Regions from separate parts of the Halobacillus sp. Cin3 genome, predicted to be linked through region 3. Evidence: riboswitches for the same ligand, from Rfam matches in the RefSeq annotation. Region 3 holds a riboswitch; each other region holds the start of a gene.
The links. Region 3 has a riboswitch for thiamine pyrophosphate ahead of QMA39_RS09235 (acetylornithine deacetylase). Riboswitches for the same ligand answer to the same signal wherever they lie in the genome.
Positions count from the first base shown of each region.

Region 1 (9,664 bases), on a different contig from region 3:
ATAAATTTTCTTTCTACGAATCGGTTTATACTCCACGCCATTTCCCCCAGCTCCATCTTTTAATTTAAGTTTACTTTATTCTTCCAATCTTTGAAAGCGTTAACGGTAAATTAACAAAAAATTATGAAGGTTTCCTGAGGATAAAGTTCGGTTAAAGAACCGCAGGCTGTCCTTTTGACGTTTTTGCTAAGCGCATGTAAAATGACCGCATAAACAAATTTTGCACAAAGGCAACTTTAAGAAAGGTGATGAATCATGATTGACCTATTCAAGGAAATGAATCCTGTAATGCAGGCATTTATTGGTACATTATTCACATGGGGCATGACGGCCTTAGGCGCCTCTCTTGTATTTTTCGTCAAAGGTGCCAATCAGAAATTTCTTGATAGCATGATGGCTTTTGCGGGTGGTGTCATGATTGCGGCTAGTTACTGGTCTCTGCTGGCACCGGCTATTGAGATGTCCGCAGAAGGACCCGTACCGAACTGGGTACCGGCCGTTGTCGGGTTCCTTCTTGGAGGGGTGATGCTCCTCTGGATCGACCGTCTTCTGCCCCAGATGGACACTGATAAATACTTAGGGGATATCAAGGACAACAAAGCCAAAAACCGGACGGCTCTGCTCGTCTTTTCCATGACGCTGCACAACATTCCGGAAGGTCTTGCTGTCGGTGTGGCCTTTGGCGCACTTGCTTCCAGCGGGACAGAATCCACACTCGCTGGTGCGGTCGCCCTGGCGCTCGGAATCGGGATTCAGAACTTCCCGGAAGGAACCGCCGTATCCATGCCTCTCCATCGTGATGGGATGGGCAAAAAGAAAAGCTTTATGTTCGGTCAGTTTTCCGGCATGGTCGAACCGATCTCCGCTGTCGTTGGTGCCGTTGCTGTCATTTTCATCGAACCGATCCTCCCTTATGCCTTAAGCTTCGCTGCCGGAGCGATGATTTTTGTTGTGGCTAAGGAAATCATCCCGGGTTCTCATGAAAAAGGGAACGTGAACCTTGCTTCGATCAGTCTCATGCTCGGTTTCGCCATCATGATGACGCTCGATGTCGCGCTGGGGTAACGATGTACTTACCTATTGGAAGAACTGCTCCCTATATTATGCAGAGTGGTCACATTCCGCTTTTTGGTGGATACTTGCCGCGGGCACGGCCTCAGCTAACTTGGGCAGGAAAACCACCTGACCAAGTGGATCTTCGGTCCGCGCTGTTCCCGCAGGCGTCACCACCAAACACTTATCAGCTTAAAGCGGTTTGCCAGAGCTTCAAGAGGCATTAGAAAAGAACACGTGCTCTCTACAAATGGAAAAAAGCTCAGAGACCCTGTCTCTGAGCTTTTTTCATCCTGTATACCGATGATAGAGTGTTTTGGCTTCAGCTACATCCTGGGTTCCGTGAATGAGGGCACGTCCGTCCTTAAAGAACACCATCCGTTTATCCCCTGTCGTAAACGATAGCAGGTAAGGGTTCTTCTCCACCCTGCCGTCCTGACCGGCAAGCGTCTCTGCGAGAACGGTCAGGTTCCATTCCTGCTTCGATGCCGGGCGGATCTGCACAGAGTCACGCCCGCAGAGGACTGCTGTCTTCATCTGCTGATCATAGGATAAGAATGGATAGGATGCCTCTCGGCCGCATGACGGACAGTCATCCTTTTTCACGCTGGAGACGCCGATGGCTGAATGCTGATTCGTCCATAGATCAAAAGAAACGAGTTTCTTCCTGACAGCGCCCCAATCTTCAACTAACAGCTTCATAGCTTCTGCTGTCTGATGAGCGGTCACCATCTGGACCGCTGGACTGATAATGCCTGCGGTGTCACACGTCAATCCTCCAAGCGGCACCTGCTCCATCAAGCAGTGCAGGCACGGCGTATCTCCCGGCAGAATGGTATAGCTGATGCCGTAGCTTCCGACGCAGGCCCCGTAAACCCAGGGGATCTGATGCTTTTGAGATAGATCATTGATGATCATCCGGATATCAAAATTATCAGTGGCATCAATGATGACATCAACACCATCCAGAAGTGGCTCCAGTTCAAGCGGTGTCGCATCGATGACTTTTGCATCAATGATGACCTCACTGTTTACCTGCTCCAGCCTCTGCCGGGCAGCTACCGCTTTCGGAAGTCGGGTTTCAGCGTCCTTTTCTGTATACAGCTGCTGACGCTGAAGGTTGCTCCATTCCACATAATCGCGGTCAATGATCGTCAGTTTTCCCACCCCGGCGCGCACAAGATTTTCAGCGGCACCGGTTCCGAGGGCACCTGCCCCGATGATCAGCACATGTTTGCTGCTGATTTTCTCCTGCCCCTTTTCCCCGATGGGCTGGAACAAAGTCTGTCTTGAATATCGGTCGTTCATGTTCGGCTCATTCCCTCCATTGGACTGCTGGCCGCAGCATAACGCTTTTTCGGGATCCTCCCTGCTTCAAATCCTAGCCGTCCTGCCTGTATGGCAAGCTTCATCGCTTCCGCCATTTTCACAGGATCATCGGCGGCAGATACAGCAGTATTCAACAGCACACCATCAGCGCCAAGCTCCATCGCCGCTGCTGCATCGGCTGGTGAACCGATGCCCGCATCCACGATGACCGGCACTTCTGCCTGTTCAATCATTAAATCCAGCTGATGCGGGTTGAGAATCCCCTGCCCTGACCCGATCGGGGACGCCCCGGGCATTATTGCGTGGGCTCCCATTTCTTCCAGTCTTTTCGCAAGGACGACGTCATCGGACGTATAAGGAAGAACCGTAAAGCCTTCCTCCAACAGCATTTCCGTCGCCTTCAACGTTTCGACAGGATCAGGCAGAAGCGTTTTTTTACAGCCGATCACTTCTACCTTAATCATATCGCAAAGTCCGGAAGCTTTGGCTAATTTTGCATGCCGCACTGCCTCTTCTGCATTTTCCGCCCCTGCCGTGTTAGGCAGGAGTGTATAACGGCCGACGTCCAGCTGTTGAAGCAGGTCCGGCTGCTGCGGTTCAAAAATGTTCATTCTCCGGACGGTAAAGGTGAGGATATCGGTTTCCGATACGTCTACAGCCTTTTTCTGCGTTTCAAAATCAGGATATTTCCCTGTCCCCAAAAGCAGTCGTGAGTTAAACGTAAAATTTCCAATCTTAAGCATTATTATCCCCCTCCTACGAATTGGACCAGTTCAATTTGGTCACCTTCATGCAGTTGTGAATGGCCATGCTCGCTTTTTTCTAATATGGTGTCGTTCAGTTCCACCATGACCACCCGGTTATCCAATTGAAAGTGACTCAGGAGCGTACGGACATCATCCAGATGGTCAGGAATCTCATGCCACTCGCCATTTAATTTCACATTCATGATAAACCTCCTTCTATCGTGATGAAGCTTTGTCCACTCGTCACCCAGTCAGGATCCACCGACTTCCCCTCGATTTGATCAGCCATCAGCTTTCCTGTCACCGCTGAAAGCAGGATGCCGTTCCGATAATGGCCTGTCGCCATCCATAACCCCTCTTTTTCAGGATGAGGGCCGACATAAGGAATGCCGCTTTTCGTCTGCGGCCGGATTCCGGCCCACGTATCTTCCATTTCGGATTCCGTAAGTGAAGGAATGAGGCGGCGGGCTTTTTCCATCAATTGAAAAAGGCCCTCTAAGGTAACAGACTCGTCGAAGGAACCCACATGTTCAGTGGCACCGATAACGAGGCGGTTTCCGGCCTTCGGAACGATGTAGCAGTCTTTTGTGAAAAGGGTCCCTGTGATGAGCGGGCGTTTCGTCCGGACAGAAAAGCACTCCCCTTTGACCGGGTACGTTTCCACAATGGTGCGTTCAGCATTCAGCAGTGAAGCACTCCATGCCCCGGCCGCTGCGATGACCGCATTCCCTGTATACGTGCCTCCGATGGTTCTGACTCCAATGATCCGACCGTTTTCTTCCACCAAGCCGGTGACGTCCGTGTGTTCCAGGAAATCCGCGCCGAGTGCTGCGGCCGAAGCGGCAAACGCTTTCGTCAGCTTTGGTGCGTCCACCTGACCGTCTTCCGGCAGGTATAAAGCTCCTGAAATCCTGTCTGAAAGAGACGGCTCTGTTTCACGCATTTCATCACGATCGATCCACCGAGCCGTTTCACCGACCGCTTTCTGCGATTTCCCCAGCTGCTTCCACGCTTCCTTTTCCTCATTTGTAAGAGCAATTTTATATAACCCTTTCTGCTGGAGCCCGATATCCACTCCACTGAGCTCTTTCAATTCAGCTGCAAGAGAAGGAAACATCGCCCGGCTCGTTCTCGCCATCTGAAAAAGCGGATCGTCCCCTTTCCATTCGGACTGAGCACCGAGCATGCCCGCTGCGGCGCTTGATGCCTTCTGTCCGGTTTTCCCCCGGTCGATGACGAGCACTTTTTTCTGCCGCCTGGCAAGCTGATAGGCCACAGAACTGCCAATGACTCCTCCACCTACAACGATTGCGTCATAAAGCATCCCTTCATCTCCTTTCCAATTGATATCGATAACGGCGCACCGCTTCTTCAGCGTTTTCTGCCAGAAGAACCCCCGACAGCACGGCCGCTCCCGACGCTCCGTAATGCCTAAGACTGGAAGCATTTTCCGGTGTTAATCCCCCAATAGCAATGACAGGCAGGGACACGGCCCCGGTGACGGTCTTCAGTGCACCAAGCCCCCTCCCCGGCATCCCGGGTTTGGAATTCGTCTCAAAGACATGGCCGAATAGAACAGCATCCGCTCCCTCAGCCTCTGCGGCCACCGCTTCTTCTGCCGAATGGACGGAACAGCTGACGTGTAAAGATGGAAACGCTCGCTTCACGTCTTGAACCGATAAACTGTGACCAGCCAGCTGCACGTGTGGCACCGCTTTTGCTGCTGCTACATCCACCCGGTCATTGATCACGAGCTTTTCGGTCGGAAACCCGAGCTCCGTCAAAGTATCTATAGTTCCCGCTATTTCACTTGCGGACCACTGCTTTTCTCGAAGGTGGAAGAAATCGATCATTGGTTCAATCGCAGCCACCCTCGTGCACAGTTCCTCCCGGGACTGCCGCCCTGTGGATATGACATGCAGTTTCATTCACGTCCGGCTGCGATCGACTGTTTTATATCAAACGGCCATTCCTCCATACGGTAAGCCATTTCCCAGAACATATATTCATACTGACTGCTGATGATAAACAATTCCTTCATCCTGGCTCTGCCGGCATCTGTCTTCTTTTCAGCCAGTTCATCAAGACGCTCGATCTGCTCCTCTACAAGCGTCCGGAACCAATCCCCGCCGTAAGCCGCGATCCATTCCTGGTAGACCGGTTCTTCCGGCGACGACTCTTTCAAATGTTCGCCGACTTCATAATACAGCCAGTAGCACGGAAGAATCGTCGCAATCACATCCCCTAAGTCCCCGTTATACGCTCCTCTGTACATATGGGACGCATAAGCATAGGCCGTTGGTGACGGTTTGAACTGCTCCCGCTCTTCCTGCGTAATGCCCAGCTGCTTCGAAAAATTCTCATGAAGCCCAAGCTCTGCTTCGTACGTACTCTGAGCATGAGACGCCATATTGGCCATGACAGCCATATCTTCAGACTTTGCAGCTCCCAATGACTGGACACGGGCAAAATGGGACAGGTAATAGGAATCCTGAAGCACATAATAGCGGAACTTTTCGAGAGGAAGCGTTCCCTCTCCAATCCCCGTTACAAAAGGATGCTGAAAGCTTCCCTCCCAAATCTCATCTACGGCTTTTCTAATTTCTTCTGAAAATTTCATGTCCACTCTCTCCTTTGTTGAACGATCCGCCACTGATTTTTCCCACTAAAAAAGCCACTTTCCCCGGCATAGGAAAAGTGGCTGATATACATTTATTTTCATAGACATGTATAGGTATCGGCCACTTCCCTACGCTGGTATAAACCAGATCAGGTTCCAAGAGTCTTAAAGCATTACTTTAATCTCAGCCTTTGAGAAGGCACCCCTAGTGGATCGCTCGCTATTCAATTCTCTTTCATCGTAACACGTTAGAATTTTTTGTCAAAAATAGATTTTCGACTGCCGTTCCACTGCTTTCTGGATACTGTTGGCTGTCCAGGGAGGAATCGGGACGGGACTCTCGTTCAGATCGGGCTCTACCCAGACCATGTCCGCCACTTCTTCCGGGCTCTTTATATAAGGCTCTCCTTTGAAATCGGCAGTTAAAAATACGACATTCAGAACCTGGATATCCCCGATTAAAAAAGTATTGCTGTGTACATAGGTAAGGTCCCCATCCAAAATGAGGCCGATTTCCTCTTTGATTTCACGGCGGACGTTATCTTCCAGCACATCAAGGGAATCCGGACTGAACTCCATTTTCCCTCCAGGCAGCGAATAGAGACCGCCGGCATGCTCCTCTTCCGGTGACCGCTGAATGAGCAGAAACTGACCGTTTTTCATAATGGCCGCTTCTACGTTTATGATATAAGAATACGACATATACAAACCTCCTTTTTCATCCAATCCTTACCAAATTCGACACGACACACCAAACTCCTCTCCTTCCCGGAGAAAAGGTTGGTGAGCATATTCATTGTGTATCTTTCTCAAAAGCCGTACGATACTCTTTGCAATAAAAGATAAAGAGGTGTTCCAACCATGGATTTACAACTTAGAAATAAACTTGTCCTTGTGACCGGATCTACACAAGGAATCGGAAAAGAAATTGCGAAAACTTTCCTTGAGGAAGGTGCACGCGTCGTCATTAATGGACGTACTCAGGAAAAGCTCGATCGTATTGTAAACGAATTAAATCCTCACGGAGACATTCAAGGATTTGCTGCTGATGTGTCGACGAAAGAAGGCGCAGATGCGCTGATCCAAAAAGTCGAGGCCATCGGTGACCTGGATGTACTTGTGAATAATACAGCCATGTTTGAAGTGAAAGATGTCGAAGATGTAACCGATGAGGATTGGATGAATTACTTTGAAACCAACATCATGAGTGCCGTACGTTTGTCGCGTCATTTCCTTCCCAAAATGCTTGAACGGGATACCGGCCGGATCCTGAACATTTCCAGTGAAGCCGGCGTGAAACCGCTGGCGGAAATGATTCCTTATTCCACAACAAAAGGTGCGATTAACTCCTTGACCCGCGGCCTGGCGGAGCGTACAAAAGGCACCAACGTAACCGTTAACGCCGTCCTTCCTGGACCGACATGGACCGAGGGAGTAGCCGGGTTCATGAAGGGAGCAGCAGAGAACGCAGGCGAAGAGTTGGAATCCTTTACGAAGGATTACTTCAAAAACAATGAGCCGACCTCTCTGATCCAGCGCTTTGGTACGGTGGAAGAAGTGGCAAGTGTCGTTGTCTACCTCGCTTCTCCGAAAGCTTCTGCCATTAATGGAGCAATGCAGAAAGTCGAAGGCGGCATCATCCGATCTGTGTAACATGAATGTCTTCCAGACACAGCGGCAACACTTTCTAGAGCAAATCAAAGATCGTTTTCTCTGGAAGCCCTTCTTTTTCTGCGGAATCTGTTTCGCTTACGAAGAACATTGGGTGGTGACGCCTGCGTGGAAAACACAACCCGAAGATCCACTGGATCAAAGGGTTTCCTTTCCAAGTCAGTTATCCACTGATAATGGCTATCTGCACGGAAGGCAGGTCATTTTATCCATTCTAAAAACACCCGCCCTTTTCAGGACGGGTGTTTTTTTAAGCTTATCTCAGGTAAAATATGGATCGGAGAGGAGGAAATCAATGACGCAACTGAAGGTCCTTTCTGCGTGGAACATCCTTCCCGCTGCGCTTTTGATCACAGCTGGATGGTACCTGCTGGATGACAGCTCTGCCAATAACGACACCGCAGCCACCCTTCTTATCCTGTTCTGGGCCGTGAAAAGTGGGCTGGACGGCTGGAGGTATTATTTAATCCGTCAGAAAAAGCATGCCTTCTTGAACTTGGGCCTGAGTGCTGTCAGCCTTGCCTTGTTTTTTTATGTCCTTTAAAGGAAGGCAGTAAGGAAAGAGAACCATCCACTTATAAGGAGCGGATACATATGTTAAAAAAGATTCGAATCTTCCTGTCCGTCATAATCGTCTTTATATCCGGCTACGGATTATGGTCAGGTACATCAGGAGACCTTTTGTCTTTCACTCTCGCAGGTTTAGCCGTACTCATGGTTATTCTTGGTGTTGAAGAACAGAGAGAAACAACCAAAAGACGCGCCTCATTATACTATGCCGTCTCTGTTTTCTGTCTGTTTACTTCTATAGCGGGATTCATCCAGTAAAAAGTGTTCCATGAGAAGGGCTCTCAGCTTTTAGAAGGACTTGTTGTTATTCCAGTGCCTTCAGAAGCTGCGACCTTTCCCTTCCCGTGGACGAGCTAAATTGGATCAGGGGAGTTCAAGTGGAGGATTCGGTGGTTACGCCTGCGGGAAACCACGAGCCGAAGATCCACCGATAAGCGGAACGTGACAATCGCAGACTCACTATTGGAGAAATACTTTTTCTACATGAGGAGAGCCCCCTAAGAGGGGGCTCTTTACACCAACGTATGGATAAAATCGATCTCACTCATCACTTGAATGCCGTTCCGTTCAAGCAGGGCCGCTGTGACCCCTTTTCCGGCAACCTGCCTGCCGCTGAACGTGCCGTCATAGATGAGGGTACTGCCGCAGGACGGGCTTCCCTCCTTCAACACCACCGTATCAATCTGCAGATCTCTTACTGTTTCTAATGTCAAATAAGCGCCTCTTATGTACGTCTCTGTTACATCGTTTCCTGTCTTTTCCATTACACGGGCCCGTCCTTTCAGCACATCCTCCCCATCACCGCCGACAATCTCTGCCGGGGGACGCGGGACCATGAACCCTCCCAGCAGTTCCGGGCAGGCGGGAACCGCTTTCTTTTCCAATATTAACTTTTGAATTTTCTCCTGGAGGCAGTCGGTGCCATCATAGCGCACTTTCATACCAGCCAGACAGGAACTGATTAAAATCACCCTTCTCTTCCTCCCTTAACTCTATTTAAAAAAGGAAATCCAGACCCTTAAAAAGAGTCCGGGCCTTCCTCTTAAACCACTTCCATCAGACAGACACTGAAATACTCTCTTTCATCTGATACGACACGCTGAAGCAGAAATCCGCTCGATCTGCCCAGCTGGATGATGTCTTCTGGATCGTATTTATAGGAGTTCTCTGTATGGATTCTTTCCTGTTTCTTCACTTCAATGGTATGCCCTCCGACGGAAAGAACTTGATCCCTGACGCTTTCCAGATGCATTTCAATCCTTCCGGCACTTGAATTATAAAGAGCCACATGGGAAAAACTCTCCACATCAATGGACGCTTCATGCTCACGATTAATCCTTGTGATCAGATTTTTATTAAACGCGGCGGTCACCCCTGCCGCATCATCATAGGCCGCTTCAATGACCGTTTCATCTTTTTTGCGATCAACTCCGAGGATCAGCTCATCGCCGGGTTCCAGGAGACTTCGGATATTTCCGAGAAAACGCTCTGCCTCCCCCGGTTCAAAATTTCCGATCGTGGAGCCTGGAAAGAATATGACTTTCTTCTTCCCTTTCAAATCAGGGAGTGTAAACGGCTGTGTATAGTCCGCACTGACGCCCTGAATGTGAATCTCCGGATAGGATGTCTGCAGCTGAGCCACCGTATCCGCCAGAAATTCTTCAGAAATATCGAT
Region 1 covers NZ_CAMZMV010000001.1:302,128-311,791, reverse strand. Annotated here, with positions in the region: gene QMA39_RS01770 (FadR/GntR family transcriptional regulator) at 1-36, opposite strand, end outside; gene QMA39_RS01765 (ZIP family metal transporter) at 256-1,065, shown strand; gene QMA39_RS01760 (thiazole biosynthesis adenylyltransferase ThiF) at 1,342-2,361, opposite strand; gene QMA39_RS01755 (thiazole synthase) at 2,358-3,125, opposite strand; gene thiS (sulfur carrier protein ThiS) at 3,128-3,331, opposite strand; gene thiO (glycine oxidase ThiO) at 3,328-4,452, opposite strand; gene tenI (thiazole tautomerase TenI) at 4,457-5,056, opposite strand; gene tenA (thiaminase II) at 5,053-5,748, opposite strand; TPP riboswitch at 5,858-5,965, opposite strand; gene QMA39_RS01730 (NUDIX domain-containing protein) at 6,010-6,450, opposite strand; gene QMA39_RS01725 (SDR family oxidoreductase) at 6,610-7,401, shown strand; gene QMA39_RS01720 (hypothetical protein) at 7,715-7,963, shown strand; gene QMA39_RS01715 (hypothetical protein) at 8,014-8,247, shown strand; gene QMA39_RS01710 (DUF523 domain-containing protein) at 8,502-8,960, opposite strand; gene egtD (L-histidine N(alpha)-methyltransferase) at 9,032-9,664, opposite strand, start outside.
Region 1: another riboswitch for thiamine pyrophosphate. It lies ahead of tenA (thiaminase II); the one in region 3 lies ahead of QMA39_RS09235 (acetylornithine deacetylase).

Region 2 (9,664 bases), on a different contig from region 3:
AGACCGCTCCACCAAGAGCATCGGCATGACCACCGAGGAACTTCGTGGCACTGTGGATGACAAGGTCTGCCCCAAGCTCCAGTGGGTTTTGGTTGACCGGTGTCGCAAAAGTATTATCGACGATGACAAGTGCACCGGCAGTCTTTCCGGCCTCAGCCATCCGCTTGATATCCGTAATCTTCACGGTTGGATTGGTTGGACTTTCCAAGTACAAAACCTTGCACCCTTTCGCGATTTCCTCTTCAATCAACTCGTGATCTCCGGTCTCACAAAGGACGACCTCGACCTGCTGCTTGGGAAGGAATTCAGTAAAGATTTTATTCGTTCCGCCGTACGTATCTTTAATGGACACCACCCTGTCGCCCGGGAACAGGTACGTACTGAGCGTATTGCTGATGGCCGCCATGCCGGTGGAAAAGCTTGTGGCCGCCTCCGCTCCTTCTAAAATACGGATTTTATCCTCAAAGGCCTGCACCGTCGGATTGGTGTTTCTGCCATAAATATGACCAGGCTTTGCGCCTACCGCAACGTCATACCATTCATCCATGTCGTCATAACCAAAGGATACGCTGTGGACGACAGGTACCTGTGTCGCTCCGAAAGCCAGCTGTTCCTTTTCACCAGCCCAGATGGATTTTGTGCTCATTTTAGCTTCTTTCACGAAGATCATCTCCTTTATTTTTCAAAGCTTTCCAAGCAAACCTTGCTATAGCTGTGTCCTGCACCCCTGTTCCTGTTAAGTCACAGATCGTAATATCCTCATCAGAAGTTCGGGCCTGTTTACGACCGCTGGTGAGTTCTCCGAGTTCAAGAGCTCGATTTTCCAGATCCGGTACCCCTCTCAGTTCCCCGAGACGTCTGGACTGATGAATAACATCACAGGTGATGCTGTCCGCTTTTTCCAACACCCCGTGATCAAGCTCCTGCTTATGTTCCGCATCCGATCCCATCGCTGTGATGTGAAGGCCGGGTTTTAACCATTCTGCATAAATGAGCGGCTCACGGGATGGTGTGGTCGTTACAACGATGTCGCTTTCATCGACGACCTGCTTCACGCTTGAGCAGATCGTTACCGGCAGTCCCTGTTCGTTTTCCACCTCTTTTTTATACATGGCTGCCTGATCCTTTCTCCTTCCGTACACATACACGTGATCGATAGGACGGACAAGCGTCAGAGCCTTCAATTGAAGCCTTGCCTGGGCACCTGTCCCGATGATACCGGCCTTACCAGCCACTTTCCTGATGCAGAATGCTGCTGCTACGGCCCCAGCGGCAGCGGTGCGCAGATCTGTTAAAAGACCATCATCAGCCAGAACGGCAAGCGGCTGTCCGGTACGGCTGTCAAGCAGAATCATCATCCCCCCGGATGTCGGAAGTCCTACGGAAGGGTTGTTAAAGAAGCCGGAAGATAATTTAACAGCAAAACTGTCATCGCCCTCAATATAGGCCGACTTGATGTCAACTTCTCCGTTATGCTCCGGCACATCCATACGCATGATTGGCGGCATCGTCACCTTTTTTGTGACTAATGCCGTAAAGGCTTGTTCGATGACTTTGATTAATGGAGGATCGAGACGTATGAGGCGCTCGATCTCCTCCCTGGTATACAATTGAATCACGGCCACTTCCTTTCAGCTGATTTGTCCGCTCAAATCCAAATGGTCACGAATGACTAATTCCTGAGGATAAGTGGTGAAACGTTCACTGCCTGAGTCCGTCACCCGGAACGTTTCCGATATTTCAATCCCATCTGTATCAAACCAGAGTGCCGGGATGAGGTGAAAGGTCATATTAGGCTGCAGGACAGTCGGGTCCCCTTTTCTAATACTGGCTGTATGCTCGCCCCAGTCCGGAGGGTAATTCATGCCGACAGAATACCCGAGACGGGCTTCTTTTTCGTATCCGTATTTTTTGATCGTGTGCCGCCATACTTCCTCAAGCTCTCCACAGGTGACTCCGGGCTTCGCAAAATCAAGTACCGTCTGAATACCTTCGAGAACCACAGGAGCGACCTGTTTCATCTTCTCATTCGGCTGTCCGATGGCTACGGTTCTTGCAAGTGGAACGTGGTACCGCTTATAACACCCCGCCAGTTCTATAATGACGGCGCTTCCTTCCACAAACGGCCGGTCTGTCCACGTTAAATGAGGGATCGATGTATGATCTCCGGTCGGCAGCAGCGGCACGATGGATGGATAATCCCCTCCGTATTCCGGCGTCCCTTTTACGAGATGGTAATAAATCTCCGCTGCCGTATCACATTCCCTGACACCGGGCCGGACACTTTCCACCCCTTGAGTCATGGCGAGATCCGCAATCCGGGCTGCCCGCCTCATGTATTCAATTTCCTGGTCTGACTTGACCATTCTCACTTGGTTGACCAAAAGTGAACCATCCGCAAAAGAAGCGTCCGGAAGTCCCTGCTTCAGCCGTTCCAGGGCCATACCCGTGAAATAGTAATGATCCATCTCCACACCGATGCGCCGTTTCCCCTGACCGATCTGCCTGATAATTTCCGCTGCAAAATCCATCGGATGGTACACGGCTGAGTGGACATAGTAATCCGGATAGGCGATGACATTTTCATCGTAAATCCATGTCGTCACTTTGGCACCGCCGGCATCCTGGTACCGCCCAATCCAGAGCGGCTGAGGTTCATCAATCAAGATCACGAGCATTTGATGGACATAAAAGGACCATGCATCATAACCGGAGAGATAATTCATATTGGCAGGATCCGTTATCAGAAGCACATCAATCCCTCTGTCCGCCATATTTTCTTTGACGGCCTGCAGACGCTTCTGGTACTCCAAAATGTCAAACGGAAGAACCATTCCATCCCCTCCATCCAAGTAGTCGGAATTTTAAATCTTTATTACGTCCATTGTATTCAACAGAAATTTTTTATGTAATGTAAAAATTGTATGAATTTTCAAGGCTGTCCTTGCTACACAATGGACACAGATGTCCCCTTTGATGTTATGCTCTTTATAAATGCTTGTAGGAGGATGATCCATGACGTACAGTTACATCTCTCACCTTTACTGCCCGAAATGCTCGAAAACCTACAACACCTCAGAACCTCACCACTTATGTACATGCGGCTCACCACTGCTTGTAAACTATGATTTGGAAGCGCTGTCTTCATCCTGGTCAAAAGACAGCCTCAGAGACCGTAATCCCGATCTCTGGCGCTATCATGAACTTCTTCCACTACAGAACCCATCTTACCGGGTCTCCCTGGGAGAAGGGATGACACCGCTTCTTTCTCTGCCCGCGCTCGGAAAAGACATGAACATCCCCCATCTGGATATGAAGGATGAAGGCGTCATTCCAACGGGCTCTTTTAAAGCCCGCGGAGCTGCCGTCGGGGTATCCAAAGCCCGTGAACTCGGCGTAAAGGAACTGGCAATGCCGACAAATGGCAATGCAGGAGCGGCATGGTCCCTCTATGCCGCCAGGGCGTCCATCACCCCTACAATTGTTATGCCGGTCGATGCCCCGAAAATCACACGGAACGAGTGCGCGGTCTCGGGAGCACGACTCTTCCTAGTCAACGGCTTGATCAGCGATGCCGGACAAATCATTTCCCGGGCCGCGCAGGACCCGGACATCTATGATGTATCCACATTGAAAGAGCCTTATAGAATCGAAGGAAAGAAAACAATGGGGCTTGAAATCGCAGAACAGACCGAATGGAAGCTGCCGGATGTCATTTTGTATCCGACGGGAGGGGGAGTCGGTTTAATCGGTATTTATAAAGCGATTCGGGAGCTCCAGCGACTGGGATGGGTAGAGAACGGGCGGATGCCGCGACTTGTCGCTGTCCAGTCAGAGGGCTGTGCCCCTATTGTGAAGGCCTGGGAAGAGGGACGGAAAGAGTCCGATTTCTGGGAGGGTGCAGAAACGATGGCGTTTGGAATCAACGTTCCTAAAGCCATCGGTGATTTCCTTGTATTGGAGGCAATCTATGAGTCCAATGGCTGTGCGGCTGCTGTATCTGAATCATCGATTCGGGAAGAACAGCAGCGGGCGGCACAAATGGAAGGAACATTCGTCTGCCCGGAAGGAGCGGCTGCTTTTTCTGCTGCCCGTCAGCTGCGGCAGAAAAACTGGATCAAGGAAGAAGAGCACGTCGTCGTATTGAATACCGGAGCCGGCATCAAATACCCGGACACCGTAGATCTGGATATTCCAGTCCTTCAACCTGGTGACGCTCTGAAAAGAAAGGTATGATGAAAGTATTCTTAAAGAAAGTTGGGATAGAATGGAACGCATACAAATAGCAGAAGACCTCTCTTATTCACGCATTGTACACGGATTATGGCGTTTAGCCGACTGGAACCAATCGAAGGAAGAGACACTGGACTTGATTGAACATAATCTCGGTCAAGGCATAACGACATTTGACCATGCCGATATTTACGGAAGCTATACTTGTGAGAAGCTTTTCGGAGAGGCACTCAGCCTGAAACCATCTCTCAGGGATCAGATGGAGATTGTTACGAAGTGCGGCATCGTACTTCCTTCAGAAAACCGCCCGGAGCATATGTCCCATCACTACAATACGACGAAAGAACATATCATCAAGTCAGTTGAACAGTCGCTAACCGATCTTCAGACAGAGTATATAGACACTTTGTTGATCCATCGCCCCGACCCGTTCATGGACCCTGCATCCACAGCTGAGGCCTTCATTCAGCTGCAGAAAGAAGGAAAAGTACGTACCTTTGGTGTGTCCAATTTCAAGGATCATCAATGGCAGATGCTTGAATCCTATCTGCCGTTTTCTCTCGTAACCAACCAGCTGGAGCTTTCCGCCTATCAACTGGAAAACTTTGAAGACGGTACGTTAAACCTTTGTCAGCAGAAGCGCGTCGCACCTATGGCCTGGTCCCCTCTGGCCGGCGGAGAAGTCTTTACATCCAACGATGACAAAGCCGTGCGGCTGCGAGGCACACTCACGAAGATCCAGGAGGAAATCGGTGCCGAGGGCATAGATGAAGTCATGTATGCCTGGCTGTTGAACCATCCGTCCCGGATTATGCCGATCGTCGGATCCGGTAAAAAGAACCGGATTGCCGGGTCCGTAAGAAGCCTGGATTACACCCTCAATCATGATCAATGGTTTGAAATTCTCCAGAGCTCCATGGGCCATGATGTACCGTAATTCATTTACAAACATTTGATTCTAAAAAAAGGACCGGAACGACGCTCGTCATCGCGTCATTCCGGTCCTTTTCAACATTTATAATTCTCCAACTGCCTTCCGGATATCCTCCGCTTTCGTAATGGCGGATATGACAGCTGTGCCGGAAGCTCCGGCTTCCATGACTCTGTGTGCATTTTCCGTCGTGATGCCGCCGATGCCGACCACAGGCATGTCCGGCTGTCTTTCTTTTAATTCTTTGATCCATTCCGTACCGGAAACCGGGTTGGCATCCTTTTTACTCGTTGTAGGATAGACCGGTCCTGCTCCCAGGTAATCAACGAGGTCAACAGGGCTGTTTTCCCATTCATGCAGGTCGGAGACGGACAGGCCGATCACCGCATCAGGATGTGCCTCCCGAATCCCCTTCACATGTTCATCCGACTGACCGACATGAATGCCTTCCGCGTTCAATCGGCGGAAAAGGTCCACATCATCATTTACAATGAACAAAATACCGGCGGTTTTACAGCGCTGCTGCAATGCAGCTGCCAGCTGATATTTTTCATCTCCCTGCAGCGATCCTTCTCCTTTTTCCCGGAATTGGAAAGCCGTAATACCTCCTTCAATCGCTTCGTCCAGGATGGATAAAGGGTCTCTGTCACAGTCCTGACTACCCATGATCAAGTATTTTCTGAGCTGCTGTTCCAATTTCACCGGCCCGCCTCCTCTTCTGCTCCAAGAGCATCGATAAACGCAGGAACAAATGTCCCGGATCCTGACACATGAGGATGAGAAGCGGCCTGTTCTGCTGCTTTGCCAAAATGATAGAGACCGGCCCTGACGTTTCCTACGCGGTCTCCTTCAATGGCAAGAAACGCAGTGAGAACGGCACCAAGCAGACATCCGGATCCTGTAACTTTTGAAAGCCATTGATGTCCTGTATCGTTATTGAAGACTTCTCCTTGATACCCGATCACATCGGTTTTTCCTGTGCAGACGGCCATCGTCTCATAGAGTTCAGAAACTTTGAGAGCAATCTCATCGGTGTTGGAGGCTTCTCCAGAGTCCACCCCTTTTGTTTCGACTTTCTCTCCAGCAAGGAAAGCCAGTTCTCCCGCATTGCCTTTGATCACATCGACATTAACCGTCGACAATATTTTCCGGCAGGCCTCTGCTCTGTAGGAGGTGGCAGCCACTCCCACAGGATCCAGAACGACAGGTACGCCGGCCTCATTCGCCGCTTTTCCTGCCTCCAGCATCGCTTCCACCTGCTGCTCGTTCAACGTGCCGATATTCAACAGAAGGCCGTCTGCTAAACGAGCGACATCCCCGGCTTCCTGAACGGCATTCGACATAATCGGAGAAGCGCCGAGAGCAAGCAGGCCGTTGGCTGTATAATTCATGACGACCGCATTGGTAATGTTATGAATCAAAGGGCGTTCACTCCGCAGCTGCTGGATCAACGTTTGTGTCATGAATGAAAAACCTCCCTGCGTACGGCAAAATGATTGGTCGGGCCATCCCCTTTACCAAGATCGAAAGAATGGCGAATGGCCGCTGTAACAAAATGCTTGCCCTTCTCTACCGCCTGCGTGAGCGGATATCCCTGGCTCATATAAGCGGCTATAGCAGCCGAGTACGTGCAGCCTGTGCCATGGGTATTCGCTGAATCAATCCGTTCTTCTTCGAAGCTGTGCAGCTGATATCCGTCATATAAAAAGTCGACCGCTTTCCCTTTTAAATGGCCGCCTTTTACAAGCGCAGCACCGGCTCCCAGCTGTTCTACAATTTCCACAGCCGCTTCCTTCATATCTTCTTCATGATCGATCCTGCGATTGAGAAGGGTTTCTGTTTCCGGAATATTAGGGGTCACAAGCGTCGACTCTGGCACAAGATGCCTTTTTAAATAGATCTGTTCTTCCTGCTCGACAAGCGGATCTCCACTTTGAGCAATCATAACAGGATCCATAATGTACGGAGCATCGATGGTCTGCATCCAGTCTTTAATGACCTGCATCATTTCCTTATTGGCAATCATCCCTGTTTTCACAGCATGTACCGGCATATCTTCACTAACCGCAAACAGCTGCTCACGGATGAAGGAGTCAGGGAGGTGATGCACATCTTTAACTCCTGTCGTATTTTGGGCGACAACCGAAGTCACCACACTCATACCATAGCTTTTCAATTCCTGGAATGTCTTCAAATCGGCCTGGATACCAGCTCCACCACTTGGATCCGTACCGGCAATTGTTAATACACATGCGGGGTTCATTGAACCACTTCCTTTCCTATAAATGATTCTTTTCAATTGGATTCCATCAGGACTGCGGGAGCGGGCTTTCCACCTTCACTCTTGATAAAACGAACACAGCAATGACCGCTCCTGACAGACTACTCACTAGAAACGACGGAAGAAACGCAAAGACCGCTGCTGAGCTTCCCATGAACCAGTTGGCGGCGGGAGCGGCGGCCAGAGCACCAATCACACCTGTGCCCAGCACTTCTCCGGCTGCTGCAGAAAGCTTCCGTGCATATACCTTATAAAATACACCGGCAAAAAACGCCCCGAACATACCTCCGGGAAAAGCCAGAATCGTCCCGAGCCCCAGCAGAAAACGCAGCAGGCCGATGACAAAAGCGACAGCCACCGCTGGAATCGGACCGAGCATAACGGCTGCCATGACATTGACAGCGTGCTGGACAGGATAGGCTTTTGCTACTCCAGCGGGAAACCATAAAAACTGCGAGCCAAGTGTCCCTACTGCCACAAGGACGGCCATGAATGTAAGGATTCTGGTTTTATTCATCGGTCAGCTCCTTCCTGTGAATAAAATAAAAAAACCAGGTCCTCCGGGGACCTGGTTTTGATAGAAGAAGTCGATCAATGACGATCATGTGACTACTTCCCTCCGCTGGTATTAACCAGATCAGGTACGTAAGAGTCAGAAAGCGTCCATGCTTTCCTCTCAGCCTCTTCAGGCTCCCCTAGTAGTTTTGAAATCTATTCATTTGCATCAATCATATCAAAACTGGTTGAATCTGTCATCCTCTCCTGCTCCATACAGCCGGCAGAGAGACCTCCAAGCAAAAACATTTCCGTTCACAGCGGCCCGGGCTTTTCTACTTTTTTCAGGAGCCACAGCCGCACACTCAGCTCCAGTAAAAATAAATCATCCGCGTTCAACAGGGACAACCCCGTCAGCTGTTCAATATTCCTAAGCCGGTGCAGAAGGGACTGCCGGTGCAGATTCAGAGCTCTCGATGTCTGGCTGACATTGCTGTTGTACTTGTTATACACCATAAATGTATGGAGAAGCTCCGCCTGCCTTTTCTGATCGTAATCAATAAGCGGCTGGAGAGTATCCTGAACAATTTCCTCGATTTCTTTTTTATGGGATAAGGCCATCAAAAGCCTGTTCATCCTTGTCTCCTTAAAGAATGTCCGTCCCCCTGCCTCGTTCTGCTGCTCTCCCATCTGCAGGGCTGTCCGCGCTTCCTCATAGCTGTGATGGAATACTTGATACCCGTCTTTATGACACGAAATCCCCCATTGAATCGTGACACCTGCCAGCAGCTCGAACAAACGCCTTTCGACAAGGTCCAGAAATTGATTCGCTGCTTCCTCACTGCCTTCTTTGTCCGCCTCCAAAAAGATGATGACTCTCTCTTCATCAAAGGTCGTCATCACCTGCCGCCCCACCATGTGCCCGGCATAAGCAGCCTCCTTTTGGATGTAATAATTGCGGCTCTGTAGAGAAGAAGAAGAGGGAAGCTGTCCGTCGTTTCCTACCGACCGGCTTGCCGGCTGATGGAACAGAACCTCTCCGACAAAACAGACGTAAGGTTTCTCAAGATCATAGCCGAGAAGCCCGGCTTTCGACAACAGCTGCTTGTCCATGCGCTGCTCCTGCTTCGCCAGATCCAAAAGAAAGTTATCCTTGAGACGGATTTCTGTCATTTCGATGGCATTTTCCTTCACGAAATAAAGGGCACAGGCGGTCAGCGTGTGCTCCAGAATTGTCATCATCTCTGTTGTTACCTCTTGATCCTTTTCCGGCTGAAACAACAGATATCCCTGCTTCTTATAGTTGGATAGAATCGTAAGCTGATAACAGCATTCCTCACCGATTTGATAAGCTTCTATAAAATGTGTAAGCGGGTGCTCCAGATGGAAAGGATGCTCAATTAAGGAAACAACCGCTTCTTTACGTCCGTTCAACGCATCAATCAGGGAAGAATCAAAATGCTGATTGGCCCGGATGTGCTTCAAATGGTCGCTGATGGCATTGGGCAGCCCTGTATATTGATAGAGGATGGTCGTGATTTCCTGGAGTCCCTTCCCATTCAGGACACAATTGATCAATTCCTGACGGATCCCTTCAACATGCTTGTGAACCTTCTGTTTCTCTTCATTGATTAACTGCAGCACGCCTTGAAGAATATCCGCAAACCGTACCTCCCAGGGGATTTCCACAAGCACGAGCTCATGTTGTTCAGCTAGAGCAATGA
Region 2 covers NZ_CAMZMV010000003.1:193,776-203,439, reverse strand. Annotated here, with positions in the region: gene QMA39_RS11715 (cystathionine gamma-synthase family protein) at 1-670, opposite strand, end outside; gene QMA39_RS11710 (cyclodeaminase) at 648-1,619, opposite strand; gene QMA39_RS11705 (M24 family metallopeptidase) at 1,632-2,834, opposite strand; gene QMA39_RS11700 (threonine synthase) at 3,016-4,236, shown strand; gene QMA39_RS11695 (aldo/keto reductase family oxidoreductase) at 4,268-5,170, shown strand; gene thiE (thiamine phosphate synthase) at 5,249-5,866, opposite strand; gene thiM (hydroxyethylthiazole kinase) at 5,863-6,627, opposite strand; gene thiD (bifunctional hydroxymethylpyrimidine kinase/phosphomethylpyrimidine kinase) at 6,624-7,427, opposite strand; gene thiW (energy coupling factor transporter S component ThiW) at 7,474-7,962, opposite strand; TPP riboswitch at 8,043-8,152, opposite strand; gene QMA39_RS11670 (PucR family transcriptional regulator) at 8,256-9,664, opposite strand, start outside.
Region 2: another riboswitch for thiamine pyrophosphate. It lies ahead of thiW (energy coupling factor transporter S component ThiW); the one in region 3 lies ahead of QMA39_RS09235 (acetylornithine deacetylase).

Region 3 (9,664 bases):
CCGAACGCTTCTACAGAGTGGACGGTTATAAAAGTTATGAGATCCTGAGGATTTATGAAAACGGAAAAGAAGCCGTCTTTGAGACCATATCTCTGGGCGGATAATTTTCTCTATCCCTATAGAAAAAAGGACTCTCCTCCTCTCATTCGCCTTACCCTGATACATAGGCGCCGCCAACGCCTATACTACAACCTGGTCATGTGGTGAAGTCACGAGGAGCATTTGATGAAGGGTGCGGGAACAGAACAGACCCACCCATAATCGGAACCCGCGCTTCTTTTACCTACATAAATAAAACAACATGAAAGTGAGTTGGACGATGCGGAATATTCTTGCTGCCTTAATCAGCAGTTTTGTAACAGCTTTATTGGTTTCTATTTATCTCACATCGGATTACAGCAACCTGTTAGGAAACTTATATTTTAATTTAGTCAATATCTATTTGGGGCATGCTGTGTTTGCCCTCCCCCTATCCTTGATAGCCGATCGTTTAAGCAGTCAGCTGTCGTTGGGACGCTTTTTTATTGAGTGGGGCCTGTATCTTTTAATTGGACCACTTCTAGCTGTGTTATTGGCTGTCTTTACGATGTTCTTAAGCTTGTATCTCATACCGATCAGTTTCATTTTTCCAATCACCTACACGCTCGTTAAAAAAATTCCTGCTGCTTTCCTGAAGAGGAGTCTGACAGCGGCTGTCCTCTTATCCGTTGCGGTCACCGCGGCTATGTATTACAGTATCCGTTAGTTTCAGTGTCATAAATAAGCTGTTCGGGTCTTCCTTGTAGCCGGCGAAAGGATCGCAGAAAATAAACCCGAACTTCTTATACAGCTGGACAGCCGGATGGAACGCCTTTTGAGACCCGGTTTCTAAAAAGAGCTGTGTATACCCTCGATCACTGGATTCATTTATGATGTGTTGGAGCATTCTATGGGCGACGCCTCGTCTTAAATGGGAAGAGGCTGTTCTCATCGACTTGATCTCTCCGTGCGCCGGATGGAGTTCTTTCAACGCTCCCATTCCCGCCAGCTCTCCCTTTTCCCAGGCTGTCCAAAAGGTCACGCCGGGCTGCTTTAATTTTTCTATATCCAATGCGTGGATGCTTTCGGGCGGGGAGTGCAGGGTCATATTGAAAAGGTGCTCCTTTATGAATGCTTGTACTTCCGCACCTGTTAAATCATCTTTTTTGATGTTCATCCAATGCCTCCTGTTCTATTCGTCATCCGTTTACATTTCGCGATTGAACAGGACTTGTCCTTTCCAGACGCCTATGTTGTAATGAAAATAACAGTTTTATAGCATGTTTCACTAGGGGAGCCCTGATGACCGGGCTGAGAAAAGCAGAAGCTTTGACCCTTACAACCTGATCTGGCTCATACCAGCGGAGGGAAGTGAAGCGGTCGATGATTGATCTTTTCTTACATGATGATCAAGCCCGCTCCTTCTCTCGAAGGGGCGGGCTTTTTATATGGAAGGAGAGAGTACGATGATTCAGTTAGAGGAATTGCTGCAGAGAGTGGAGGAAAAGGAAGAGGAGATGCGCCAGCTTCTAGGGGATTTGGTCGCCTTTCCGACGTTAAGCCCTCCAGCCCGAAATGCGGCGGAAGCACAACAGTACATAGAAGAGTATTTAAGCCGGATGGATTTTGAAATAGACACATGGGAACTGTATCCCGGTGATCCGATTGTCGTCGGAACGAAAAAAGGAACCGACCGGGAACATAGCAGAAGTCTCATCTTAAACGGTCATATTGATGTGGCTGCGCTGGATGAAGGGGAATCGTGGGGGCATGATCCTTTTATACTGACCTTGAAGGACGACCGCTTGTACGGTCGCGGCACGGCGGATATGAAAGGTGGAATGGCGGCTGTTCTGTTTGCACTCAAATTGCTCCATGAAGCGGGAATCGAGCCGGCCGGCGACCTTCATGTGCAGTCCGTCGTCGGTGAAGAGGTCGGAGAAGCAGGAACAAAATCCTGTGGAGAAAGAGGGTATCAGGCAGATTTAGCCATCGTAGCCGATACGAGTAACTGTGCCATTCAGGGGCAGGGAGGCGTCATTACCGGATGGATTACGATTGAAAGTCCGGAAACCTTCCACGACGCGGAACGCCGTTCGATCATTCATGCCGGTGGAAAAAGATACGGAGCAGGGGCAATTGAAAAAATGATGAAAATCATCCAGTCGCTGCAGGAATTGGAGCGGCACTGGGCGGTTACGAAATCGAGTCCGGGCTTTCCACCTGGATCGACGACAATCAATCCTGCTGTCATTGAAGGTGGAAGGCACGCGGCTTTTATCGCCGACCGCTGTGCTTTATGGATTACCGTGCACTATTATCCAGAAGAGCATTACGAAGATGTGATCGAAGAAATTGAAGCACATGTCCGTGCTGCCGCCCAGGCCGATCCATGGCTGAAAAACCATGCCCCTCAATTCAAATGGGGAGGAACGTCCATGATTGAGGACCGCGGAGAAATTTTCCCCGCCTTTTCTGTTGATCCTGCTCATCCAGGGGTACAGCAGCTCCAACAGGCCCATAAAACCATCCATGGTACGCCGGCGGAAACGTCCATGTCTCCGACTGTGACAGATGGAGGGTGGCTCTCAGAAGCTGGGATCCCGACGATTCTCTACGGCCCAGGCACGCTCGATCAGGCGCATGCAGTAAATGAGTCGCTGGACAGGAGACAGCTGTTGGATTATACGAAAACGATGATGGCTTTTTTGCACGATTGGTTTCAACAGACAGATGACAAGGAGGAAGCGTAATGTTTACAGACCGTTTATACGAAAGTGCCCGTCCGATTTGGGAAGCCTACCTCGATCACCCATTCGTCAAAGGGATTGGGGACGGCACGCTCGAACTTGAGAAATTCCAATTTTTCATGCGCCAGGATTATTTGTACTTGGTTGATTACTGCCGGGTGTTTGCTCTTGGTTCCGTTAAGGCGAAAAGCCTGGATACAATGACGATGTTCTCTGAACTGCTTCATTCCACTTTAAGTGAGGAAATGGAACTGCATCGGAACTATGCGGCGCGGATCGGCATCAGCCGGGAGGAACTGGAGGAGACAAAACCTTCTGCCACCCTCCTCGCTTATACGAGCTATATGCTGAACAAGGCAAATCAAGGATCAGAGGCTGAGGTGGCGGCCTGTGTACTGGCCTGCACATGGAGCTACAACGTGATCGGCCTTCACCTTGCCGAACAGAATCAAGGGGAAAAGCACGAGTTTTACGGCGATTGGATTGAGATGTATGCGTCCGACGAATTTTCTGAGCTTGCTTCCTCCCTGAAAAAATTAATCAACGAGCTGGCTGACGGACTTCCGGAAAGGGAAAAATCTCACCTCGAAGAGATCTTTATTCATACGAGTAAGCTGGAGTATATGTTCTGGGAGATGGCGTGGAAACAAAAAATGTGGGTCGAGGAAGAGAGCTTTTTGAACGAGTAATTAAATTTTCTCCTGATGTAGAAGAAAGGGTGTCGAGAACACACAATCGACAGCCTTTTTTGCTGTGATTTATAAAAAGGGGTTCCTGTTCGTCATCGCGTAAAAGCAGAATTTTTCTTGAACATCGGCTGTTAAAGGCTTACCTCCTTCCGTAACGCATGATCTATGAGAATCGACCTGTTATGTTTGATTTATATACTATGAGGACAATCTTTTTTAGACAGGATAGCCTCTCTTTTCTTTCCTTATTAGGTGAAGTCACGAGAGCGTTCGGTGGTGACGCCTGCGGGAACGGCACGAGCCGAAGATCCACTTGGGGAGGTGGTTTTTTTGCCCAAGTTAGCTGAGGCCGTGCCCGCGGCAAGCATCCACCGATAAGCGGCACGTGACCCTTCACTCCCACGATAAACAGATAAATCCACTGAATGATAAGCAAATGCTGAGACCGCCCTCTCCTAAATGGAGAGGGTTTTGTCATTAATGTCGAAAGTAGTCAAAATGTCACGAACGATGTAGAATAAAAGGTAGTCTATCCCTTTCAACCCATTTGAAAAAAGAGGCAAAGGAGAACATACCTATGAAGGAAATTCAACAGCAGATCCTCCACTATATTACCGGGATTCCGAACACGTTCATCCCGACGGGTAAGATTGCGGAGTCTCTCGGATACTCAGATAAAGCCATTCGAAATCATCTGCCGGCAGTTCAGGATTATTTGGACGAGCAGGGCCGGACGGGTGTTATTGAGAAAAAAGCCGGCCGCGGGGTGCGGCTTGCGATTAAAGAAGCTGACAACGCCCTGTTGATCGACCATCTCCATCATTCCTTTCCTCAAAATGAAGCGCACGAACGTTCTCTCCGGACGAAAATCGCCTTTGACCTGTTGTCCGCTCCACGCCCGGTCACCATCCAGAAGCTGCGGAAAGACTACTACCTTTCCCATACCGCTGTCAGAAATATTCTGGATGAAATCGAAACATGGCTGCACCCTTTTCATCTGGAAATGGTCCGCAAGCAGAAAATCGGCGTCTATATATCCGGAGAGGAAAAACAGATCCGTCAGGCCGTGACAGGACTTTCTGCACTGGAAGGCCCCGCTGAAGATGTAACAAAGGTTCTTTTTGATTCCTTCTTCATCCGGACGATTCAGCACGAATTGGCAGCCCTTCAGGAAAAACACCAGGTCGACTTTACAGACGCAGCCCTCGAATCCCTGCTTCTCCATACCGCTTTTATGATTAAGAGGGTTCAGCTTGGTCAGATCATTTCGCTGCCGGAAGAGGATGTTCTATCCATCCGGACCCACGAAGAATTTCCGTGGGCGGAAGAAATGTGTAACCGTCTGGAGCGTGTTTTTGCGATGACGTTCCCAAGGGAGGAAGTCCTCTATTTGACCATGCATCTGAGAAGTGCCAAAACTCATGGGGCTTCCAGGGAAGGTCTTACACCGAAGCTTCCCGAAGAAATTTCCAACATTATCGATTGGCTGGTGACAGAAGCATCGGCCCAGACCGGGTACCGTTTTGAAGAAGACGAAGTCCTGCGTGATCATTTATATGTGCATCTGAAAACGACGCTGGCCCGCCTTTCCTACGGGTTGTCCATCTCCAATCCCCTGCTGATGACCATCAAAAAAAAGTATCCATACCTTTTTGACACGCTTGTCTGGATTTTAGACCAGCACAAGGAAGAACTGCTCTACCCGATTCCGGAAGAGGAGGCCGCCTATTTGGTACTGCATTTCCAGGCGGCCTTGGAAAGAAAGGCGACCGTGAAAAAGGAAAAAGTGGAAGTGGTGATCGTCTGTCATATGGGGATGGGACTTTCACAGCTGCTGGCAGCCCGGATGGAAAAGCTGTTTCCGGATATCCATATTCACGGTAGTATTGCGGCGCACCGGCTGCGTTCGTTCACAAAGGAGCATCGTGTAGACGGAATTATCTCTACAGTGCCGGTCGAAGAACTGGGCATTCCTGCTGTCGTCGTTTCACCGTTATTTGAAGCGGAGGACCAATCACTTGTAAAGAGTCTTATCAAGCAGCTGGAGCAGGGGAGAACCTCTGATAGAAAGAGGGGGAAAGAATCCCTTCTGCTTCAGAGTATGTCTCCTTTTCTCATTCAAACGGGCCAGTCCGGGTTGTCGAAATATGAAGTGATTGAGAATCTCTCCCGCCTGCTTGTGAAAAAGGGGTATGTGAAAGATGGTTACCCTCAATCCTGTCTGCACAGGGAATACTTGTCTTCTACAGCCATTGGCGGCGGAATCGCCATCCCTCATGGACAGGTGGAAGACGTGAACAGCTCCGCCATTGCAGTGGCCGCCTTTCCTGAACCTGTGGAATGGGATGGTGAGTCTGTGCATGTCGTTCTGCTTCTTGCGATGAAATATGAAAACACACAGGAAGCCCGGCAGTTGTTCAGGGAAATCCATACGTTGACGTCGAACCCTTCTTTTGTAAAGCAGCTGGCTGAACAGAAAGATGCCGCTGCAATTATGAATGCGCTTCACAATAATCCATAAGTACCACAGCCTGTGGAAGATTTAAAAATTTTTCCTCTGTTATTGTCTGCTACAGTATAAGTAAGCGATAACAAGAGGAGGAAGCTTATGAAAATTCTAGCGATTACATCATGTCCCAACGGCATCGCCCATACGTACATGGCTGCAGAAAACCTGCAGAAGGCGGCCGATGCGATGGGCATCGATATAAAGATTGAAACCCAGGGGTCCATCGGGGTGGAAAATGAATTTACGCAGGCAGACATCGATGCAGCTGACGGGGTGATTATTGCGGCTGATAAAACAGTCAATAAAGAGCGGTTTGTCGGCAAGCCACTTGTAGCCGTCGGCGTCCAGCAGGGGATTAACGCTCCTGAAACATTGATTCGGCGGGTTGTCGACGGTCAGGCATCCGTCCATGAAGAAAGTGGTCAGCGCTCCAATGAAGATGCTGGAAACGCGGCCGGTGGGAAAGGGCAGAATGCTTTTTACCGCCACTTGATGAACGGCGTTTCCTACATGATTCCGTTTATCGTCATCGGAGGACTGTTGATTGCCATATCGCTCACCCTTGGCGGTACATCTACACCAGAAGGCATTCAAATCCCGGAAGATTCCTTCTGGAAGACGATTGAAAACATTGGTGCTGCATCGTTCAGCTTCATGGTACCGATCCTGGCTGGTTTTATCGCCATGAGTATTGCAGACCGTCCGGGTCTTGCGCCGGGTATGGTTGGCGGGTACATCGCCATGAACGGAAGCTTTTACGGCAGTGAAGCCGGAGCTGGTTTCCTTGGAGGAATCATTGCTGGTTTTCTTGCAGGTTACATTGCTCTTTGGATTAAGAAAATCAAAGTACCGAGTGTCGTCCAGCCGATTATGCCGATCATTGTCATTCCGGTGCTTGCTTCCCTAGCCGTCGGATTGATCTTCGTAACGATCGTAGGTGCACCGGTCGCCCAGATTTTTGAGTCGTTGACAACGTGGCTGCAGGATATGCAGGGAACAAGCTCCATTCTTCTGGCCTTAATTTTAGGCGGCATGATTGCTTTTGACATGGGAGGACCTGTCAATAAGGTAGCCTTCCTCTTCGGATCAGCCATGATTGCAGAAGGAAACTATGAAATTATGGGGCCGATTGCCGTCGCTATCGCCGTACCACCGATCGGTATGGGAATCGCTACCTTCTTGAATCGAAGGAAGTTTGCAGCAACGGAAGTGGAAACAGGAAAGGCATCCTTTACGATGGGGCTTTTTGGAATTACAGAAGGAGCCATCCCATTTGCTGCGCAGGATCCCTTCCGTGTCATCCCGAGTAACATGATCGGTGCCATGGTCGGAGCTGTTATCGCCATGATGAGCGGAGTAGGTGACCGTGTTGCCCATGGCGGACCGATTGTCGGTGTGCTTGGTGCTGTGGATAATGTCCTCATGTTCTTCGTGGCCATTATCGTAGGTAGTTTTGTAACAGCGATTACCGTGAACCTTTTGAAAAAAGAAGCAGCTGTAGAACCTGCGTTGGCGGGAGTTCCGACGCAGCCAGCGGCAGAAGAAACGGTGAAAGAGGAAAAACCGGCCGTGAAAGGACAACCGCAGCCGGAAGAGGAAAACGTAGACCTTCATTCGCTCACGAATAAGAACTTGATTCAAGTGAACGTAAAGGCAGAATCAAAGGAACAGACCATTGATGAGTTGATTGATCTTCTTGCAGCAGAGAATGTCTTGACGTCCCGCGCCGATGTTAAAGAGGCGATTTTAGAACGCGAAGCGGAAGGATCCACAGGCATCGGAATGAACATTGCCATTCCGCATGCCAAATCGACCGCTGTGAAAGAACCACGCGTCGCCTTCGGAGTGAAAAGGGATGGTGTCGACTGGAACAGCCTTGATGGCACAGAAGCCAAGCTGATTTTCATGATTGTTGTACCGAAGGAAAGTGAAGGAACCCAGCATCTGAAAATTCTACAGATGCTGTCCAGAAAATTAATGGATGATCAATACAGGGAACAACTTTTACAGGTCACATCAACCGATGAAGCCTATCAGTTATTAAAAGAAGTCAAATAAAAATCAGAGGGCCACAGGCCCTCTGATTTTTATTTGGGATAAGAAACGATGGCTTTCGCCGTTCCTTCCAATTTGAAGTTTTCCAGTTCGTAAGGAAGAATAAAATGATCGCCCTTTTTCAGAAGATGGGTGTCTTTTCCTGTGAACGTGACTTCTCCTTCAATGATCGTGGCAAGAAGATAATCCGCCGGTCTGCTTCCTTCATAGATGCCATCAAGATCAAGATGGAACACAGAGAAAAAGTCATTTTCCGTCAAGGTCGTAATCGAGAGGTCATGCACATTTTGATAAGAAAATGCGTTCTCCTGCTTTTCATCTGGAATGGTGGTGACCTCGACTGCTTTATTTAAATGCAGTTCACGCGTCTGATTCTGGTCATCCCGGCGGTCATAATCGTAGACGCGGTACGTGGTGTCGGAGTTCTGCTGGGTTTCCAGAATGACGATCCCTTCACCAATGGCGTGAATCGTGCCGGCGGGAACGAAAAAGAAATCGCCTGGTTTGACAGGTACTCTTCGCAGAAGTCCATCCCAGTCCCCTTTTTCAATATAGTCTTCCAAATCCGCACGCGTTTTTGCATGGTGTCCGAGAACGATTTCAGAACCGTCTTTACAATCCACAATATACCAGCATTCTGTTTTCCCATAGGCCTCATTATCTTCCAACTCGTGCGCCTGGGCGTCATTGGGGTGCACTTGGACAGATAGATCATCATTGGCATCCAGAATCTTAATCAAAAGAGGGAAGGCCTTCTCATCGTTGTCCTCATTGAACAATTCTTTCTTATGTTCCTTCCAGGCGTCCATCAGTGTCCAGCCTGTCAACGGTCCGTTCGTAATCGTGGAGGATCCGCTGGGATGGGAAGCGATTCCCCAGCATTCGCCTGTGTGATCACTTGGAATATCGTAATCAAAATTCGTATGTAGAGAACTGCCGCCCCACACTTTTTCCTTAAAGATCGGGGATAGTCGTATTATATCTGTATACATAGCCAAACTCCTTTATCCGCGTAATAGAGTAAACCGCTTACGTAAATCGACTAAATTATATCAAATTATTCAATGTAGAGACAGGATTTTAAAGAAGAGTGAAACGAAAAGGACCCTTCAACGTATAGGAAGATAAAGGGAAAATTGGAGGAGTGCATACCTTATGGAAGTGATCATGGAACCCCCATTACGGCAGTTATCCAAAGACAGTATAAAAGTGTGGATATGGAAGGAAGTCATTGAGAATATCATCGGAACAGCTGTACTGATCGTTTTGTTTATTCTGGACCGGATGTTTTCCTGGCCGGTCTGGGCCGGCTGGATTTTGTACGGCCTTGTTGGTTTAACGGTTATGGGAATGATCTGGGCTGTGTTTAAAGTGAAATTATTACAAAAGCACTGGCGTTACGGAATCAATGAAGATTTCCTGTATGTTAAATCAGGGGCTTTAAAAGAAGAATACAAAGTCATTCCGATGACGAAGGTCCAGTCTGTTTCCACAAATGAAGGTCCTCTGTTGAAAAAATACAAGCTCTCGTCTGTGGAAGTCAGTACCATTGGCCGAATGCACGTGATTCCTGCTCTTCCGAAAGCAGAGGCGCAGAAACTGCGGCAGCAGATCGCTCTATACTCCAACGTCGAGGAGGAAGA
Region 3 covers NZ_CAMZMV010000002.1:209,520-219,183, reverse strand. Annotated here, with positions in the region: gene QMA39_RS09250 (hypothetical protein) at 1-104, shown strand, start outside; gene QMA39_RS09245 (hypothetical protein) at 320-745, shown strand; gene QMA39_RS09240 (GNAT family N-acetyltransferase) at 701-1,195, opposite strand; TPP riboswitch at 1,299-1,405, shown strand; gene QMA39_RS09235 (acetylornithine deacetylase) at 1,485-2,771, shown strand; gene tenA (thiaminase II) at 2,771-3,457, shown strand; gene QMA39_RS09225 (BglG family transcription antiterminator) at 4,035-5,978, shown strand; gene QMA39_RS09220 (PTS fructose transporter subunit IIABC) at 6,066-8,024, shown strand; gene manA (mannose-6-phosphate isomerase, class I) at 8,054-9,013, opposite strand; gene QMA39_RS09210 (PH domain-containing protein) at 9,177-9,664, shown strand, end outside.